One region of the Modestobacter sp. SSW1-42 genome, then DNA from elsewhere that is predicted to be linked to it. Evidence: riboswitches for the same ligand, from Rfam matches in the RefSeq annotation. Region 1 holds a riboswitch; the other holds the start of a gene.

Evidence for each region. Region 1 has a riboswitch for thiamine pyrophosphate ahead of ACGBYP_RS18350 (alcohol dehydrogenase catalytic domain-containing protein). Riboswitches for the same ligand answer to the same signal wherever they lie in the genome.
Region 2: another riboswitch for thiamine pyrophosphate. It lies ahead of ACGBYP_RS20370 (ECF transporter S component); the one in region 1 lies ahead of ACGBYP_RS18350 (alcohol dehydrogenase catalytic domain-containing protein).

What each region holds. Positions count from the first base shown of each region.
Region 1 is NZ_JBISCA010000005.1:211,658-216,212, forward strand. It holds gene ACGBYP_RS18330 (amidohydrolase family protein) at 1-272, shown strand, start outside; gene ACGBYP_RS18335 (DUF6518 family protein) at 457-1,107, shown strand; gene ACGBYP_RS18340 (DUF222 domain-containing protein) at 1,165-2,379, opposite strand; gene ACGBYP_RS18345 (hypothetical protein) at 2,560-2,763, shown strand; TPP riboswitch at 2,768-2,877, shown strand; gene ACGBYP_RS18350 (alcohol dehydrogenase catalytic domain-containing protein) at 2,868-3,878, shown strand; gene ACGBYP_RS18355 (MFS transporter) at 3,911-4,555, shown strand, end outside.
Region 2 is NZ_JBISCA010000006.1:234,407-238,961, reverse strand. It holds gene ACGBYP_RS20390 (ABC transporter substrate-binding protein) at 1-719, opposite strand, end outside; gene ACGBYP_RS20385 (dihydrofolate reductase family protein) at 958-1,509, shown strand; gene ACGBYP_RS20380 (hypothetical protein) at 1,574-2,068, opposite strand; gene ACGBYP_RS20375 (SDR family NAD(P)-dependent oxidoreductase) at 2,093-2,872, shown strand; TPP riboswitch at 2,973-3,075, shown strand; gene ACGBYP_RS20370 (ECF transporter S component) at 3,074-3,682, shown strand; gene ACGBYP_RS20365 (ABC transporter ATP-binding protein) at 3,717-4,555, shown strand, end outside.

The DNA of each region.
Region 1 (4,555 bases):
GCACCGACCTGCTCGGCCCGATGGCCGCCGAGCAGAACCGCGAGTTCACCCTGCGGGCCGCGGTGCAGTCGTCGTGGGAGGTGCTGGAGAGCGCCACCCTGGTGGGCGCCGAGCTGCTCGGGCAGGCCGGCCGGCTGGGCGTGCTGGCGCCGGGGGCGGCCGCCGACGTCCTGCTCTGCCGCACCGACCCCTCGGTCGACGTACGGGTGCTGTCGCGGCCGGAGGAGACGCTGGCGACGGTCGTCAGCCGCGGCCGGGTGGTCGCCGGCTGACCGGCCTCCCGCTCGGCGGGGCAGACGGCCTTGCGCCGCACCTGGCTCGCCGGCTCGGTGCTGTTCACGGCGGCACCCTGGCCAGCTGACGGGACGATCCCGTACCGGTTTCCCGCGCGCGCCGCCGCCGTCGTCGGCCCCGGACCTGCCACGCTCGCCCGCACGCTCGAGCGGAGGTGCACCGATGACGCAGCTGACCGTCTCCCCCGGCACGCGTGCGGCGGCCGGCCCCGTGCTGGCGGTCGCCGGCGGGCTGGTCACCGGCGGGTTCGCCGCCTGGGCGTACTACGGCGAGGCGTTCCGGCCGCTGGCGCACAGCTTCGGGCTGTGGATCGCGCTGCTGGCGCTGCTCAGCGCCCGGCGCCCGGTGCGCGAGGCGGTGCTGCGGTCGGTGCTGGCGCTGGCAACCGCAGTCGTGGCGTTCTACGTCGGCAAGGACGTCATGTACGGGATCGAGTACCCCGGGCAGCCGTACGCGGTGGACCTCGGCGAGCTCGTCCAGTGGCTGGTGCTGTCGGTGGTCGCCGGCTCGCTGCTCGGCTGGGCGTTCCGCCGGATCGGCCGCCCAGGGCACGCCGGCGCCGCCTCGACCGCCGCGGCGCTGGGACTGCTGCTCGCCGACGCCTACCGCCGCAGCTCGAACTACCCGGCGGACGCCGTCGTGGTGGTCGGCTTCGCCGTGCTGGCCGCCGTCGCGGTGCTGGCGGTCGCCGTCCGCTCGCCGCGGCAGCTCGCCGAGGTCGCCCTCTGGACGGTGCCGGCGGCAGCCGCCGGCTGGGTGCTCGTCTCGGCTCCCGACCTCCTCGAGCAGCTGCTGATCACCGGCTCCCTCTGACCCAGGCGGACGCCTCTCCCCCGGCCGCCCGGCCGCACCAACGAGGCGGCGAGCCGTTCAGGTCAGGAGGGAGCCGATCAGGATCTCGGTGCCGTCGGGTCTCCAGGTGCGCCAGCGGTGCCCCGGCGGCGCGCCGTCGTCGCGCTCGACCCGGAACCCGTGGTGGACCTTGGTGTGGTGCCGCTCGCAGAGCAGCGCGGAGTTATCCAACGACGTCTCGCCGCCGTTGATCCACTCGACGAGGTGGTGGACGTCGCACCAGTGCGTCGGCGCCCCGCACCCGGCGAACACGCAGTGCCCGTCCCGGTTCTCCACCGCCCGGCGCAGGTGCGACGGCACCACCCGGTGGGTGCGACCCACGTCCAACGGCAACCCGTCGGGCCCCAGCACGATCCGGGTGACCGTCGCGTCACACGCCACCCAGCGGGCCCGCGCCGCCGACAGCGTCGCGCCGAACCCGGTCCGAGCGGCGTCCGGGCCGGTGGACGGGTCGACGAGGTCCTCCAGGTCGACGGTGATCACGACGTGCGGCTTGACCGTCCGCAGCACCGGCAGGCTCCCGCCGGCGAGCTGGTTGTCGGCCAGCTGCACGAGGGCATCGGCATTCTGCTGGCTCCGGGTGCGGGTGTCGCCCTTCGGGCGGTCGGCCTGCACGATCGACTCGAGGGCAGCCTGCACCTTCTCCCCACCCACCGCATCCAGGTCGAACCGACCCGTGACGCTGCCATCAGCGTGCTTCGCGATCGACAACCGCCGCCCCTCGGTCGGGTCCGGTTCGGCGCCGTCGGGATCGAGTGCGGCCTCGAAGGCCCGCACCGCGACGACCAGCGTCTGATGCGGCGCCTCGGCTGCCACGGTCGTCCATGCCTCGTCGAACGGCGCCAGGTCGATGCCCTGCTCCTCGGCTCGGGCCCGTTCCGTCGCGCCGACCGCGTGGGCCACCACGTCCACCTGCCCCGCGCTCACGGCACCCTCGGCGAACCCGTTCGCCAGCACCGGGAAGTGCTCCAGCACCCGTCCCGACCGCACGATCCGCGACGCCTCCGCTGGTGCGAGCCGAGCGCGCCCGACCAGCCACGACCGCATCGTCCTGATGCCGTCGTGCTCCGCGGCCTGTGTCGCCTCTCCGTGCCGCACCGTGCGCGTGAGCTCGGCGCTGGCCCGGTTCACCACCTGCACCAGCAGGGCCACCCGGTCCAGCACCTGACCATCCGACAAGACGTGCAGCTCATCCGTCGCCAGGGCGTCGAGAGCCGACTGCAACTCGCTCACGACACCCCCTCAGCCGTTCGAACAGGTGTACGAATCCTATCCATGACGACCGACCAGAGCAACGCGAAACCGCAGGTCACATGCTCATCCACAGATGTGCCAGACCTCTTGACGCGCAACAGGTCAACCCGATCGGCGACCGGCCGTACGACGTCCCAGACCGCGCGGCAGACTCGCCCGGTGACGACCGACCCGGTGATCTGCTCGGCGAAGGGCTGCCGCGAGCCGGCGGCCTTCCGGCTGATCTGGAACAACCCGAAGCTGCACACCCCCGACCGGGAGAAGGTCTGGGCCGCCTGCGCCCAGCACCGCGACCAGCTCTCCGACCACCTCTCGGTGCGCGGCTTCCTCCGCCGCGTCGACCCCCTGGAGCAGCCCCGGTAGGTTCGCCCGTGCACACGGGAGCCCGGGCGCGGGCTGAGATGGCGGACGTCCCCCGCCGACCGTCCACACCTGATCCGGTTCATGCCGGCGGAGGGAGCTGCCCGATGCTCGCGGCGCGCTTTCACGGAGCCCACCAGCCACTCGCCCTGGACGACGTCCCGGTGCCCGACCCCGGCCCGGACGAGGTGCGCGTGCGGGTGCACGCCGCCGGCGTCTGCGGCACCGAGCTGCACTTCACCGACGGGCTGTACGCCCCGTCCCGGACGCCGATGACGCTGGGCCACGAGGCCGCCGGCGTGGTCGACGCGGTCGGCGCCGACGTCACCGGCTGGGCGCCCGGCGACCGGGTGGCCGTGTACTACTACCTGTTCTGCGGCCGCTGCCGCTGGTGCCTGCGCGGCCGGCAGAACCTGTGCCTGGCCCCGCGCGGCGTCCTGGCCTTCGCCGCCGACGGCGCGTTCGCCGAGCAGCTCGTCGTCCCGGCGCACTGCCTGGTCCGGCTGCCCGATGCGGTGTCCTTCGACGCCGCGGCACCGCTGTGCTGCGCGGGGACGACGGCGGTGCACGCGCTCACCGAGGCTGCGGTCGAACCGGGTGAGGTGGTCGTGGTGCTGGGCAGCGGCGGCGTCGGGTTGGCCGTCGTCCAGGACGCACGCCGGCGCGGGGCGACCGTGATAGCGGTCAGCCGCGACGCCGCCCGCCGCGAGGCCGCGCTGCGCTCCGGCGCCACCGCCGCGGTCACCCCCGGCGAGACCGCTGACGCGGTGGCCCGGCTCTCGGGCGGGCAGGGCGCGGACGTCGTGGTCGAGCTGGCCGGGGTGACGGCGACCCTGGAGCTGGCCACGAGCGTGCTCGGGCGGCGCGGGCGGCTCGTGCTCGTGGGCTACAGCGCCGACCCCCTCACCGTCAGCCCGCTGGGGATGGTGGTCGCCGAGCAGCGCGTGATCGCCAGCGTCGGCAACACCCTGGCCGAGCTGGAGACCGCCGTCTCGCTGGCCGCCACCGGCCAGCTGAGCCCGCCGGTCGCGGCGACGATGCCGTTGTCCCAGGTCAACGATGCGCTCGACCGTCTTCGAGCCGGCGAGGTGACCGGCCGGCTGGTCCTGCACCCCTGACCCTTCGGGGGGCCGTGCAACCATCGACCCCCGTGGCCCGACGCAACAGCAAGGCCGACCCGCTCCCCCGCGAGGTCGGCGTCCTGGCGATCGTGGCCTTCGTCGTCGCGCTCGGCTTCGGTGTCGTGGCCCCGGCCATCCCGCTCTTCGTCCGCGACTACGGCGTCGGGACGACGGCCGTCGGCTTCGCGATCAGCGCGTTCGCCTTCTTCCGGTTCGTCTCGGCGTTCGGCGGCGGGGCGCTGGTCGAGCGGGTCGGTGAGCGGGTGGTGCTCGCCGCCGGGCTCGGGATCGTCGCGGTGACCAGCGGGCTGGCGGGGCTGGCCGGCAACTTCCCGCTGTTCGTCGCGCTGCGGGCGGCCGGCGGCATCGGCAGCGCGATGTTCACCGTGGCCGCGCTGTCGCTGCTGCTGCGCACCTCACCGGCGGCCTCCCGCGGCCGGGCCGCGGCCACGTACCAGGGCGGCTTCATCCTCGGCGGCATCGCCGGCCCGGCCGCCGGCGGCTTCCTCGCCGAGATCTCCCCCCGGGTGCCGTTCTTCGTCTACGCCGCGTTCCTGCTCGTCGCCGGCAGCGTCGCGCTGGTGCTGCTGCGCCCGGCGGCGCTGCCGCCGGCCGACCCGCCGGTCACGCCCGCCGTCGACCAGGGCGGGGGCGGCGAGCCCTCCACCGCCGCG
Region 2 (4,555 bases), on a different contig from region 1:
CCGAAGCCGCCGGCCACGTAGGGGCTCTTGGTGTCGGCGAACCAGAACGCCATCGACACGTCGGACTGCTCGATCCGCGCGGTCGCGGCGGCCGCGCGCTCCTGCAGCCGGGTGACCAGCGCCTCGCCGCGGGCGGGGACGTCGAAGACGGCGGCCAGCTCGCGGATCTCCTGGTACAGCGCGTCCACGGTGAGCGGGCGGGTCCGGGTGCCACCGCCGTTGATGCTCTGCCCGTCCTCGCAGTCGGTGGGCGAGAGGTAGGAGTCGATGCCGGTCTCGGCGAAGCGGGCCCGCTCGGCGACCCCGCCGGTCAGGTAGTGCCGTCCGAAGGAGGCGGTCACGAGGTCCGGGTCGGCGCCGAGGACGACCTCGTAGCTGGGCGCGTTGTCCGCCAGCCGGGGCACCGACGCGTTGGCGTCGGCGAGCTCGGGCAGCACCGGGTCGGTCCAGGACGCGGTGCCCACGACCCGGTCGCCCAGGTCCAGGGACAGCAGGATCTCCGTGACGCCCTGGTCGAGGGAGACCACGCGCTGCGGTGGCGCCTCCACGGTCAGCTGCTGGCCGCAGTTGTCGATCACCAGCGGGTAGGTGGTGCCGCCCTCGCCGGCCTCGGCGGCGCTGGGCTCGAGCACCGGCTCGGAGGCTCCACAGGCGGTCAGCGCGCAGACCGAGACCACGGCGGTGGCCACGAGCCCGATCCGGCCGATGGGCGTCCTCATGCTGCCGTGCTCCTGTCCTCGGTGCGCGCGCGGGCCACCCGGCGGATCTCCGGCGGGTCGGGTTCGGCGCACGCCGCTGTTGGGTAAGTGTTGCCTAACCTAACGCACGTCGCCCGCGGCCCCGAGCGCCCGCCGGACCGCCCGATCGCACGGCGACAGATGAGAAACTGCGCCGTCCGCCGTCTGGACGGGTGACGAGACCGGCGCCGGCCGGTCCTGACGCTGAGGAGCCACGCACATGGGTGCCATCAAGGTCCACGAGTTCACCACCGTCGACGGCGTGGTCGACGTCCCGATGTGGACGGTCGACTACGGCTTCCCCGACGACCTGTCGTCCTCGATCGGCGAGCTGACCGGGTCGTCGGCCGGCATCCTGCTGGGCCGCACCACCTTCGAGATGTTCGCGCCGGCCTGGTCGACCCGCACCGTCGAGGACGACGAGGGCGCGCCCTTCTTCAACGACACCACCAAGTACGTGGTCAGCTCCACCCTCACCGACGCCGAGTCGGTGTGGCGCAACTCGACCGTGCTGGGCGGCTACGCCGCCGACCGGGTCCGGGCGCTCAAGGACGAGGTCGACGGCGACCTCTACGTCAGCGGCAGCGCCACCCTGGTGCGGGCGCTGCTGGCCGACGGCCTGGTCGACGAGCTGCACCTCTACGTCTACCCGGTCGCGGTGGGCACCGGCATCAAGCTCTTCCCCGAGGGGACGGCGCAGACGCTGTCGCTGCGCGGCGCCGAGGCCCTGAGCAACGGCGTCGCCCACCTGACCTACGGCCCCGCTGCCTGACCCCTCGGTCCCCTCCCGGGGCCGAAGTCGCGACTTCGGCCCCGGGAGGGGACGACCGCAGGCGTCAGTCCGGGAGGGCCTCGCCGGGCTCGGCGAACAGCGGGAACACCGCCCGGACGCCGGCCTGCTCGAGCGCGGCGTCTGCGCTGCCGGCGGCCTCGGCGGCGGGCGGCGCGACCAGCACCTCGAGGCCGTCGCCCTCGGGGCGGTCGCGGGCGCTGGTGACCAGCCCGGGGTGCTCGGCCAGCAGCCGCTCGGCCTCGGCGCGCAGGTCGGCGGGGCGGAACTCGGTCGGCGCGAGGGTCAGCTCGAAGCCCTGCGCCCCGTCGAGCACGCGGCGCACCGCGGCCGGCGGCTCGCCGAACCAGCGCACGGTCAGCCGCTTCCGGTCCAGGCTGATGCCGGGGGTGCCGTACTCGGGGGCGTCGCCGGCGGCCGCGGACAGCCGCTCGAGCAGGTCGTAGATCGCCGTCGGGCCGCCGGGGTAGACGACGAACTCGCCGCGGCCCACCTGACCGGTCGGTGCCGCCCTCTTCCCCGACCCCTTGCGCGCTGCCACGGCCCCATCCTCCACGCTGGGGCCATGGAGCTCGACGGAGCACGCATCTGGGTCACCGGCGCCTCGACCGGCATCGGCGCCGCCCTGGCCCGCGAGCTGGCCGATCGCGGTGCCCGGGTGGCGATCAGCGCCCGCAGCGTCGACCAGCTCACCGAGGTGGCGGCGGGCCGGATGGCCGTCGTCCCGGTCGACGTCACCGACCGGGCCGCCACCGTCGCCGCCGGGCAGGCGGTGCGCGAGGCGCTGGGCGGACTGGACGTCGCCGTCCTCAACGCCGGCACGTGGTCGTCGTTCCACGTGGAACCGTGGGACTCCCAGCTCTTCAGCGACCACCTGCAGGTCAACGTGATGGGCGCGGTGCACACGATGGAGGCCGTCGTCCCGCAGATGCTCGGCGCCGGCGCCGGGCGCATCGTCGGCGTCGCCTCGGTCGCCGGGTACCGCGGGATGCCCGGCTCGGAGGCCTACAGCGCGGGCAAGGCAGCGCTGATCAACCTGCTGGAGAGCCTGCGCGGCTCGCTGGCGCCGCGCGGGGTCGTCGTCCAGACGGTCAACCCCGGGTTCGTGACCACCCGGATGACCGACCGCAACCGCTTCCCGATGCCGTTCAAGGTCCCCGCCGAGGTCGCCGCGCGCACCATCGCCGACGGCATCGCCCGCGACCGGGCCGAGATCGTCTTCCCGCTGCCGATGGCCGTGCTGATGAAGTTGGTCCGGGTGCTGCCGGTCCGGGCCTGGACGGCGCTGACCGCGTCGATGGCCCGCCGCGGGCTGCACGGCGGGCCGGAGCGCCGGCAGGGCTGAGCCACCCTGCCGACCGGTGGGCCGGGTCCCGCGGCGGCGCACCGGTCGGCGCGGTGGCTCGACCCGCGCGGTCGGGCGGCGGCGGTCTAGGCTCCTGCCACACACACGACAGGGGAGCGCCTCGGCGCTGAGAGTGCGGGCAACCGCAGACCCTCGAACCTGATCCGGGTCATGCCGGCGCAGGGAGTCTGGAGGAGCACCATGGCCGAGAAGGCCGTCCGACCGATCGACGCTGCCCCCGGGACGACGTCCTGGCGCACCGTCGACATCATCGTCACCGCCGTGCTGGGCGTCGCCTTCGGCCTCGTCTTCTGGCTGTGGGCCCTGGTCTTCTCGGCCACGGGACCCGCCTTCGCCGGCTTCCCGCCCGCCCAGGCGGTGCTCTACGGCGTCTTCCTGCTGCCCGCGGTGGTCGCGCCGCTCGTCGTCCGCAAGCCGGGCGCCGCGGTGTTCGCCGAGCTGATCGGCGCCGTCGTCGAGGCGCTGTTGGGCTCGCACTTCGGCAGCACCGTCGTCCTCTACGGCCTGCTGCAGGGCCTGGCCGCCGAGCTGGGCTTCGCCGCGTTCCGCTACCGCCGCTTCGGCTGGCTGCAGGCGCTGCTGGCCGCGGCGCTGGCCGGGCTGGCCGCCACCTTCCTGGACTTCGGCTACTACTACCCGGACTGGACGGCGGCCTGGAAGACCGTCTACCTGCTCCTGGTCGTCAGCAGCACCGTGGTGATCGCCGGCGTCGGCGGCATGGCGCTGACCCGCGCACTGCGCGCCAGCGGCGCGCTGTCCTCGTTCACCGCCGGCCGCACCCGCGTGTGAAGGAGGACCTCGCCCCCCAGGCGAGGCCGGCCCGGTGACCCCGGTCGCAGTGCGGCTGGCCGGCTGGGGCTTCCGGCACGCCACCCGCCGGGCCTGGGCGGTGCAGGACGTCGACCTGACGGTGGCCCCCGGTGAGCGCGTGCTGCTCACCGGGGCCTCCGGCTCCGGGAAGTCGACCTTGCTGCGGGCCCTCGGTGGCCTGCTGGACCCGGAAGCCGGCGACCCCGCGGGTGAGCTGACCGTCGACGGCGCCGTGCCGGACCGGCGGCGGCAGCGGGTCGGCATGGTCTTCCAGGACCCGGACTCCCAGCTGGTGATGACCCGGGCCGGGGACGACGTGGCCTTCGGGCTGGAGAACACCGGCACCGCGCCGGCGCTGATCTGGCCGGCGGTCGACGCGGCCCTGGACGCCGTGGGCTTCGACCTCGGCCGCGACCGGGCGACCGCCGCGCTGTCCGGCGGGCAGAAGCAGCGACTGGTGCTGGCCGGTGCGCTGGCCACCCGCCCGGGGCTGCTGCTGCTCGACGAGCCGACCGCCCAGCTCGACCCCGACGGCGCCGCCCAGGTGCGCGCCGCGGTGCTCCGCGCGGTCGGCGCCCGGGACGCCACCCTGGTGGTGGTCGACCACGACGTGGAATCGTGGCTGCCGCTGGTCGACCGGGTGGTCGAGCTGCTGCCCGGCGGCGGCACCGTCGAGCACGGGGCCGGCTGGCGGCCCGCGCCCCCGCGACTGCCGGCGCGGCGGCAGCACTCCCCCGGCGAGCAGCTGCTGGCCACCGAGGCCGCCGGGTACACCCACCGCGGCAGCGACGTCCCCGGGCTGCGGCCCATCGACGTCGTCCTGCGCGCGGGCCGGACGCTGGCCGTCACCGG